One region of the Provencibacterium massiliense genome, then DNA from elsewhere that is predicted to be linked to it. Evidence: riboswitches for the same ligand, from Rfam matches in the RefSeq annotation. Region 1 holds a riboswitch; the other holds the start of a gene.
What was found. Region 1 has a riboswitch for cobalamin ahead of B5477_RS09705 (sirohydrochlorin cobaltochelatase). Riboswitches for the same ligand answer to the same signal wherever they lie in the genome.

Region 2: another riboswitch for cobalamin. It lies ahead of cbiD (cobalt-precorrin-5B (C(1))-methyltransferase CbiD); the one in region 1 lies ahead of B5477_RS09705 (sirohydrochlorin cobaltochelatase).

Annotation. Positions count from the first base shown of each region.
Region 1 covers NZ_FWCH01000012.1:964,283-969,253, reverse strand. Annotated here, with positions in the region: gene B5477_RS09715 (ABC transporter substrate-binding protein) at 1-301, opposite strand, end outside; gene B5477_RS09710 (hypothetical protein) at 301-1,197, opposite strand; gene B5477_RS09705 (sirohydrochlorin cobaltochelatase) at 1,318-2,280, opposite strand; cobalamin riboswitch at 2,475-2,654, opposite strand; gene B5477_RS09700 (response regulator transcription factor) at 2,819-3,493, shown strand; gene B5477_RS09695 (sensor histidine kinase) at 3,483-4,971, shown strand, end outside.
Region 2 covers NZ_FWCH01000012.1:487,942-492,912, reverse strand. Annotated here, with positions in the region: gene B5477_RS07390 (cobalt-precorrin 5A hydrolase) at 1-723, opposite strand, end outside; gene cobM (precorrin-4 C(11)-methyltransferase) at 744-1,502, opposite strand; gene cobI (precorrin-2 C(20)-methyltransferase) at 1,499-2,194, opposite strand; gene cbiD (cobalt-precorrin-5B (C(1))-methyltransferase CbiD) at 2,191-3,309, opposite strand; cobalamin riboswitch at 3,433-3,614, opposite strand; tRNA gene B5477_RS07370 (tRNA-Ala) at 3,997-4,072, shown strand; gene B5477_RS07365 (recombinase family protein) at 4,373-4,971, opposite strand, start outside.

The DNA of each region.
Region 1 (4,971 bases):
AGAGGTTTTCCACCGGCTGCTGTAAAACGACGACATCTTCCCCGATCTCCTCGGGGACCTGCTGTCCCTGCGGAACGACCAAGTACCGGCTCCCGTCCGAGATCGAGATCAGGGCGTACCCGCCGCGGTAGTAGTCCACGGCAAAGTTTTTGGCGTACTGCAATTCCATGCTGCGCTCGGGTCGCCAGGCGCCGTCCTGCCCCGCGGCCGGCCCGCCCGGGGAGCTGGACGCGCAGCCGCCGAGCGGGGAAAATGCCAGCGCGGCGGCAAGCGCGAGGGCAAGAAACCGTATCCTTTTCATCACTGCGCCGCCGGCTCCAGGGTCGCCGAATCGAAGTGCAGGGTGTATTCGATCTCGTGCGGCTGGCTCATGGCGACGGTCTGGGCGCTGACCGCCATATCCTCGTCCAGCGTGACGGGGATCTCGAAGGTGGAATTCCCACCCTCGCCCAAGGGGTTATAAGTGGTGCCGTCCACCTTCATGAATTCATAGTAGGGGCTGCTCCACACGAGGGTGGCGACCGCCTTGCCGCCTTCGATGCGGAGGGCGGCCGGGGACTCCACCGACGTGCGGCCGGTACCGCCCGCAAGGGTTACCTGTACCGTGTACTGCCCATCCGGAAGAGTGGGGCAGGAGACGCTTTCGGAAACCGCCTCCTGTGGGATCAAATAGGACTGGAACACCAGGGTGCGGTCGTACCACTGCTCCTTGCGGATACTCCATGCGGCGCAGTCGACTTCCACGTTCAGCGCCGGGACCGGCACTTGATAGGTGTACTTGCCCTCCTCGTTTTCCACGAAGTAGATGCACTTCTCGTCCGTGTCGGCGAGCGCCTGCTCGGCGGTGCCGGGGTAGAGCTTTTCATAGCCGGTGCCGCTGAGGGTCAGCAGGGCCGACATCTCTGCGCCTGCCACGGTGAGCTGCGCATCGACGATGCGGAACATCGACGAGCTGGACGAGACCTCGATTTTGTATGTACCCTCTTTGATCTGGCTGGCGTAGACCGGCTCCGGTTTTTCCTCTTCGGCGGGCTGGCTCTCGCTCTCTGAGGAGGCGTCCGCCCCGCTCTCATTGGCGCTCTCTGCGCTCGAAACCGGCGCGCTCGGCGCGCCCTCGGGGGCCGGGGTCTTGGGGGAGCACCCGGCGGCGAGGATACAAGCCAGCAGGGCGGCCAGCAGGATATGACTTTTTTTCATGCAGACGTTCTCCTTATAAGGCGGCAATTTGCCGAAAAATGTTCAAATATCGTTGTTTGTATTTTACCCCGTCGCGGCGCGGTTGTCAAAGCCGTTCGCGGGGTGCCCGGGCGCCGGCGGTTACTTTGCAATCAGCGCCTTTGCGTGCGTAACGAACATCTTCTGAACCGACTCGTACTGGCCGAGGCCCTTGAGGACGCACTCGACCTCGAAGCCCTCCTGCTCGAAGACATTTTTCCAGGAGCCCTCCTCATCGCCCGCCATGTCGTTGTTGGCGTGGTCGCCCGCAACGATCATCAGCGGCAGGAGGACGATCTTGCCGGCGCCGGAGTCTTTGACGAGCGCCAGAACGTCGTCAAGAGAAGGCGTGGCCTCGACCGTGCCGATAAAGTAATTGCCGTGGCCGGCGGCGCTTATGTGCTCCTGGAGCTTCGCATAGGCGGCGTTGGCCTCGTGCTCGGTGCCGTGGCCCATGAACACGATGGCGGTGCCCTCGGCGTCATACTCCTTCGTCGCAGCGGTGATGGCGGCGGCAAGCTCGTCGTAGTCCGCGTCGGCATCCAGCAGCGGCCGGCCGACTTTGAGGGAATCAAACTTGTCCTGATAGGGGGTGACCTCGGCGACGACGTCGTCGTATTCATAGCCGCTCATCACATGGGTGGGCTGCACCACGACCTCCCGAACGCCGTCGGCGACCAGGCGGTCCATCGCCTCGGTCACATTGTCGATGGACAGGCCGTCGCGCTCCTTCAGCTTGTCGATGATGATCTGGCTGGTGAACGCGCGGCGCACCTCATATTCGGGGAACGCCTGTTGCAGCGCGTTTTCGACCCCGCCGATGGTCAGGTCGCGGTTGTCGTTGTAGCTGGTGCCGAAGCTGACCACCAGCAGGGCCTTGTCCGCAGCGGCGGAGGATTCGGCGGTGGAGGAGCTCTCCTCCTCGCTCCCGGCGGCCGGGCCCGCCTCGGGAGCCCCGCTTTCACTTGAGGAATCCGCTTGGGTGCCGGAGCAGCCCGCCATGGCCAGCAGGGACATGGAAAGGGCCAGGATCAAAGCGGTGATCTTTTTGACGTTCTTCTTCATTTTCTATTCGTTCCTTTCTTTCAAGCTCCTTAGCCTATTTGCCGGCGGGCCGGACAGACGGCCCGCGAAAGGGCAATAAAAAGCGCCCGCGGATCCCCCGCAGGCGCTTGGTCTGAGCACAGATAGAAGACATACCCTCGGTATGCCTCACATATGTCCAGGACCCCGGTGTCCGCAGGGCTGCACGTGCCGCTTTGCGCGGCCGGGAACAGGCAAGTATTCTGGCTTATCGCTTGCATCCATAATCGGATGCCGTGACCGGCGCCTTCCCAAAAAGATTTCAGTGGCGCATGCCGGAAACGACGGCGAAATACAGCAACGGCCTTGCGTGGGATTCTCACCCAGCTTCCATGGCCCATTCCCGCTATTCAGTTCAGGGACAGTATAGCATCGCGCTGCACCCTTGTCAATCCGCGCCAGAAGCGCGCCGCGGTTTTTTGGCCAGTTTTCACGGTTTCATCACAAATCCGTCACAGTCGCTTTTTATAATGAATTATGGTATCATCAGAAAAGGACAGAGTTGTGGCGGAGGGATGACATGTACAGGATCCTGGTGGTGGACGACGAAGAGAAAATTCGTACCATGATCAAAAAATACGCGGTGTTCGAGGGGCACGAGGTCAGCGAGGCACAGGACGGGATGGAGGCGGTGGAGGTCTGCCGCAGCGAAGCGTTCGACATCATCATCATGGACGTGATGATGCCCGAGCTCGACGGCTTTTCTGCCTGCCGGGAGATCCGCAAGTTCTGCGACACCCCGGTGCTGATGCTCTCGGCGCGCGGTGAGGAATACGACAAAATCCACGGCTTCGAGCTGGGGGTGGACGACTATGTGGTCAAGCCCTTTTCGCCCAAGGAGCTGATGATGCGCGTTTCGGCCATCCTAAAGCGCAGCGCGCGGGGGGACGGGGAGCCGCAGCGGGAAATCGTTTCGATCGGCGGGCTGACGGTGGACTTTACCGGGCGGGTGGTGACCATCGACTCGGAGCGTGTAGACATGTCCCCCAAGGAATATGACCTGCTCTTTTACATGGTCAAGAACCGCGGGATCGCCCTGACGCGCGAAAAGCTGATCAGCGACGTGTGGGGCTATGATTTCTATGGGGACGACCGCACGCTCGACACCCACATCAAGCTGCTGCGCCGCACGCTCGGCGGCTACAGCGGCCATATCGTCACGCTGCGAGGGGTGGGATACCGTTTTGAAGAATAAGCGAAAAGAGCTCAGCATCAAATGGAAGGTGTTCGCCTATCTCAGCGCCTTTGTCGGGGCGCTGCTGGTGCTGCTCTGGCTCTTCCAGATCGTTTTTCTGGACAGCTTCTACCAGGCGATCAAAACCCGAGCGATCAAAAGCGCCTCCGAAAGCATAGCCAAGAATATTGACGACAGCGACCTGCAATCCTACCTCGAGGGGATTGCCAACCGGGACGACATCTGTGTGAGGATTCTCTCCACACAGGGGGAGGAGCTCTATTCGGTGGACATCCGCCCGGACTGCATGATCCACAAGCTCCCGGCCCAGGCGCTCGTGGAGCAGTGCTTCGAGAAGGCCGAGGGGAACGGCGGGACGGCCTTTGAGACCTTTTCGACCGATTTCGTCCTTCCTCCGCACGAGGCCATGCGCGACAAGCAGGACGGGGACGGCGGGGAAGAGAACTGGGAGAAGGACCGCCGGGGCTATAAAAAGAAGCGGGAGGTCGTCATGCGCAGCATGATCCACGCCGAGATCGTCACCTTCGCGGACGGCACCGACGCGATCATCCTGTTAAATTCGGTTATCTCCCCGATCAATGCGACGGTGGAGACCCTGCGCGTCCAGCTCGGCTATATCACGGTCATCCTGCTCGTGCTCTCGCTCTTTATCGCGCTGCTGCTCTCCCGGCGGGTCGCAGAGCCCATCATCTCCATCAACGACAGCGCCAAGGAGCTGGCCCGTGGCCGCTACGACACCCGCTTTGGCGGGCGGGGCTACCGCGAGGTCAGCGAGCTGAGCGACACCCTCAACTACGCCGCCAAGGAGCTTTCCAAGGTCGAGCAGCTGCGCCGCGAGCTGATCGCCAACATCTCACACGACCTGCGCACCCCTTTGACCATGATCACCGGCTATGCCGAGGTGATGCGCGACCTGCCGGGGGAGAATACCCCGGAGAATGTGCAGATCATCATTGACGAGGCCAACCGCCTGAGCACCCTGGTCAGCGATGTTCTGGACATCTCCAAGTTCCAGTCCGGCACCCAGGAACTGGCCCCGGGCGAGTTCAGTCTGACCGCGCTGGTGCGCGAGATCATCGGGCGGTACGGCAAGCTGACCGGGCAGGAGGGCTATCAGATCCGCTTCGACTACGGTGCGGAAGTGATGGTGAACGCCGACGAGGTGCGACTCTCGCAGGTAATTTACAACCTCATCAACAACGCCATCAACTATACCGGCGAGGACAAGTCCATCATCGTGCGCCAGACCGTTCATGAGGGCAGGGTGCGACTCGAGGTGATCGACAACGGCGCGGGGATCGCGGCTGACGAGCTGCCGCTGATCTGGGACCGGTACTACAAGGTGGACAAGGCCCATAAGCGCGCCGCCGTCGGCAGCGGGCTGGGGCTCTCGATCGTGCGGGGCATATTGGAGCTGCACCACGCCGACTACGGGGTGGAGAGCACGCCCGGCAAGGGGAGCACCTTCTGGTTTGAGC
Region 2 (4,971 bases), 480 kb from region 1:
CGCCGCGCATACCTGCTCCTCGATCTGCCGGCCCGAAGTCCCCTTGCGGCAGCCGATCCCGGCCGTGACCAGGCGGGGGACCAGGTTCAGCGTACAGGAAAAGGGATTTTTATTTTCATCCAGGGAGAGGCAGATCCCGCACTCCCCCTTATCCGAGAGAACGACACCGCCGGGAAGCGGGCCATCGATTGCAAAATCGCTGTAAAGGAAAACCTCTTTGCAGTCTAAAAGCCGCGCGGACACTTCCTTTGCGGCCTGCCGCCCGGCAAGATGGAGATCCTCGCGCTTCGCCCAAGCATCCACCGAAAAGAGATCGTTCACGTCGGTGGCGGTGGTGATCACCGGGGTGGCGCCGAGCGCTCCGGCCACGGTCTTCGCCAACTCGTTGGCTCCCCCAACGTGTCCGCTGAGGAGAGGGATGACATACCGTCCCCTGTCATCTATTACCAGCACCGCCGGGTCGGTAAACTTATCCCGCAGATGGGGTGCGATGGCGCGCACCGCGATCCCGCACGCGCCGACGAAGATCAGTCCCCCGCACTCCCGGAAGGCTTGTCCCGCGAAGTCCTGCAGGCTTCCGGGCAGCGGCGGCATCCCCGCCTCGCGGGCGGCGCGGCCGCCCGCAAAGGCTTCGCAGTCATATCCGGTCCCGGCCAGCGCTGTAGCGAGGGCGCGGCAAAGCCGCGCCCCCCGGCCGGTAAAGGCGAGCATGCGCAGCTTCATCCGCTCTCCCTCCCCCGCGATCAATCTTTTTGCGCCTGCCGGCAGCCATGTGAAAAGGAGGGGTCGTAGAGCTTCGAGCGCTCGTATTCTCCCCCTAAAAAACCGCCCACCGTGATCAGCGCGGTCTTTTCGATCCCCTCCTGTGCAGCGAGCGCGGGCAGGGTATCGAGGGTCCCGCGCACCGTCTTCTCCTGCGGCCAGCTCGCCTTATAGACGATCGCCGCCGGGGTGTCGGGCGGATATCCGCCCTCGATCAGCTGGCGGCAGACCTCCCCCGTCTCCTTGACACTGAGAAAGACCACCATGCTCGCCCGATGCGAAGCAAGGCTCTCCAGATTCTCCGCCTGCGGCACCGGGGTGCGCCCCGCCAGGCGGGTGATGATCACCGTCTGGGAGACCCCAGGCAGGGTATATTCCGCCTCCAGCGCCGCGGCCGCGGCGCAGAACGAACTGACCCCCGGCGTATAGTCATATTCGATTCCCTCTCTTTCGAGGGCGTCCATCTGCTCGCGGATGGCCCCATAAAGGCAGGGGTCGCCGGTGTGCAGGCGCACGGCGCTTCGCCCGGTGCGCTCAGCCTTTAGCAGCACCTCGAGCACCTCCTCGAGGGTCATCGAGGCGCTGTTGTAGATTGCGCACCCCGCCTTCGCCTCTTTGAGGATTTCCTCGTTGACCAGCGAACCCGCATAGACGATCACATCCGCCTGCCGCACCAGCCTCTGCCCGCGCACCGTGATCAGGTCCGGCGCGCCGGGCCCGGCGCCGACAAAATGGATCATTCCCCTTCCTCCTTCACGATCAGGATGGTGAAGTAGTCTGGCGGGACCTTTCCCTCCAACCGGCGGCAAACCCGCTCGTTTTCCATCCCGCAATTTTGTACCAGCATGGCCCTCTCTCCCCGCTCGTGCAGCAGATGCAGCACCTCGGGCAGCTCGCGCCCTGCCTTCATCAGCACGCGGGTGCCGCCGAGGCAAAGGCCCTCTTTGACGCCGTAGGAGGCGGGGAGCAGGTGCAGCGCCTCCCCGCCCGAAACCAGCGCCTCCCCCAGCTTCGCCGCCGCCGCACAAAACGAGGACACCCCGGGGATCATCTCTACCGCAAAGCCCATCTTTTGCACCCGCCGGTGCAGGTAGGCGTAGGTGGAATAGATGCTCGGGTCCCCCAGGGTTAGGAAGGCGACATCCTGTCCGGCTTGCAGGCGCTCTGCAAGCTGTAGGGCCGCGCGGTTGTGGCTGCGTTCCAATTCGTCCGCATCCTTAACCATCGGCATGGAGAGGATCAACAGCTCTTTCCTCCCGACCTGCGGCAGGGCGGCCTTCGCGATCTCATAGGCGGCCCTGGAATCCGAGCCCGAGCCGGGCACCGCCAACACGGGGCTGCCGCAAATGATCTCCGCCGCGCGGAAGGTGAGCAGCCGCGGATCTCCCGGGCCGACCCCCACGCCATAGAGTGTTCCCGTTCCCTTCATCATGCTCTCTCCTCCCGTCTGATCTGCCTGCAAAGGGCGTCCGCCAGCGCCGTCCGGCCGAGGACGCCGTACCGGTTGGAAAAGAGGATCGCCCCTGTGGGAATGTCTTCCCCCACCCTTGCTTTCAAATGGTATTCGACCCGGCCGGTCAGCGAGCGCAGCGCCTCGTCTTTTATCTCCGCTTCATCCAGAATCCGCACCGCCTCGTCGGTAGTGAGGCTGTCCATGATCTTCTCGACTACTTCCCGCCCGGCACCGCAGAGGGCGGCATGGACTCCAATCAGCTCCATGCGGGCGTCCGCGACGTGGGAATGGGTGTTCATGATCCCGCCCGCGAGCTTGCACAGCTTCCCCATATGCCCGACGAGCAGAATTCCGGCAAAGCCGAGCTGGACAGCATAATCCAGCGCCTCACCGACAAAGTTTGAGCACTTGACCGCCCGGCCAAGATCAAATCCCAGCTTCTCACGCAGGAAGGTTTCCCCATAATTTCCCGGTGTAAGGATCAGGGTCCTCACGCCCGCCGCGCGCAGCACGTCCATCTCCACATGGATGGTGTCGATCAGGGCGCGTTCGCTCATTGGCTCCACGATCCCGCTCGTGCCCAGTATTGAGAGGCCGCCCTCGATCCCGAGGCGGGGGTTATAGGTCCTGTGCGCGAGCGCCTCCCCGCCCGGGATTGAAATGATTGCCGCAAGACCGCCTCTGTAGTCGGCCTTCCCAGCGGCTTCCTCGAGGGAGCGCGTGATCATTTGGCGGGGCACCGGGTTGATCGCCGCACTGCCGACCGGGCAGGACAGCCCGGCTTTCGTTACCCGTCCGATTCCTTCTCCCCCGTCGACTGTAAAGCCGGTGGGGATCCTCGAAACCTCCGCGAAAACCAGGACGCCGTCGGTCACATCGGGGTCGTCGCCGCTGTCCTTGCGCACCGCACAACCGGCCGATTGGTCCTCCAACACGGCACTGCAGACCGGAAGGATGACCTGTCCGCCGCCCGGGAGCGGCAGACAAATTTCGGCGGACGCCTCCCCCGTAAGCAGAAGAAGGGCCGCCGCCTTTGCCGCTGCGGCCGCACAGGTGCCGGTGGTGTATCCATGGCGCAACTCCTTGACGGGCATAAGCTACCCCTTCCGACAAATAATAAAGCCGCCCGGCCCAAATACCTTGGGCAATCGGACGGCGAAACACCAAAAAAAGGCCTTAACCAGCCTTTCGCCACACACTCCGGATTCCCGCAGAGAGGTATGCATAAAATATGGGCGGGATATTCTGGCTTAGCCTTTCGCGCCTCCTCCCGCCTTCCCGGGAAATCCCAGTGGCATTTTGGAACGAGGCTGGGCAATCACAGCAGCGGACCTGCGCGGGAATTTCACCCGTCTTCCCCCAATCCATATCCGGACTGAACCATTTAAAATTTTAGTCTAATCCCGAAGGGTTGTCAAGCATGATTCGACGCAAAAACAATATGTATCGTACCGGATTGCTCTTTTAACGATATAGAAAGAATTTTAAATATTTTTTCCTTTGAACCTCTTGCATACTCCGACTCATTATGATATAATAATTTTTGCTGTGGGGGCGTAGCTCAGCTGGGAGAGCGAAGGCGGCAGTTCTATGCCACGCCCCGCAAAAACCGAATCACATCAAATCTGGGGGCGTAGCTCAGCTGGGAGAGCGAAGGCGGCAGTTCTATGCCACGCCCTGCAAAAACCGAATCACATCAAATCTGGGGGCGTAGCTCAGCTGGGAGAGCGAAGGCGGCAGTTCTATGCCACGCCCCACAAAAACCGAATCACATCAAATCTGGGGGCGTAGCTCAGCTGGGAGAGCGTACGGTTCGCATCCGTAAGGTCGAGAGTTCGATCCTCTTCGTCTCCACCAAGCACCTGTGAAATCTTAATGGTTTCGCAGGTGTTTTCCTTTACCCTAAGCTGGGATCAAAAAACGCATTTTGCGCTCCCGCAAATGGGGTCTAGACCCCAAATTTGGACCTCTGAGCCGCCTTCAAGGTATCAGGATACCTTGAAGGCTTTTCCATCCTTGTTTTTGGGGTCTGAACCCCTAAATTGAGAACTCCTATGCCAACACTGTGTACCACTCCAAAATGTGTCCCACAATGGGACACATTTTCACTATGGAGGAGAACCCCCGAGGAAGCAGATACTTCCTCGGGGGTTCCTTTTACCGAACCATTTCAAGATTCTTTTTCTTTTTGGGAGTGGGCTGCTCCTGCTCTATTTGCGCCTTTTTCTCCCTTGTTTTACACACCTCCATAAATTGCTCATAGCTCACGCTGAACGCGATATCCAGCTGATACCCCTTCTTGATCGTCACCCGGTCGATCAGTTGGGCAAGGATCATCTTCTTAGCTTCTGTCGTGCTCTTGTCGTAGAGCTCCGACCAGTCAAGCACTTGATGATACTGCTCGTTCGCTCGGGCTATGGCACCAGCAAGATCAGCCGCCGTCTTTTCAATCTCTTCGATCTTCGTCCTTGTTTCTTGAACTTGCTTTTCAGACTTCTCGATCAGTTCTCTCAACAGCTCCCGGCTAAAGGAGCTTGTTCCCCGAATAACCTTCAAAACCTCGGATTTGTAGGATTCAAGCTCTACGGAGGCTTTTGTATTTTCTTTTCGCACCCGTTTGAGCCGCTCTTCATTTTGGCCCAATTGTTTCTCTAACTGCCGCGAGATAAAGCTTTTTGCCGGGACTGCCTTGATTCTCGCAAAAAGGAGCCTTACCGTTTCGTCCACCATGGAATCCAGCTTTTTGGCCTCATAGC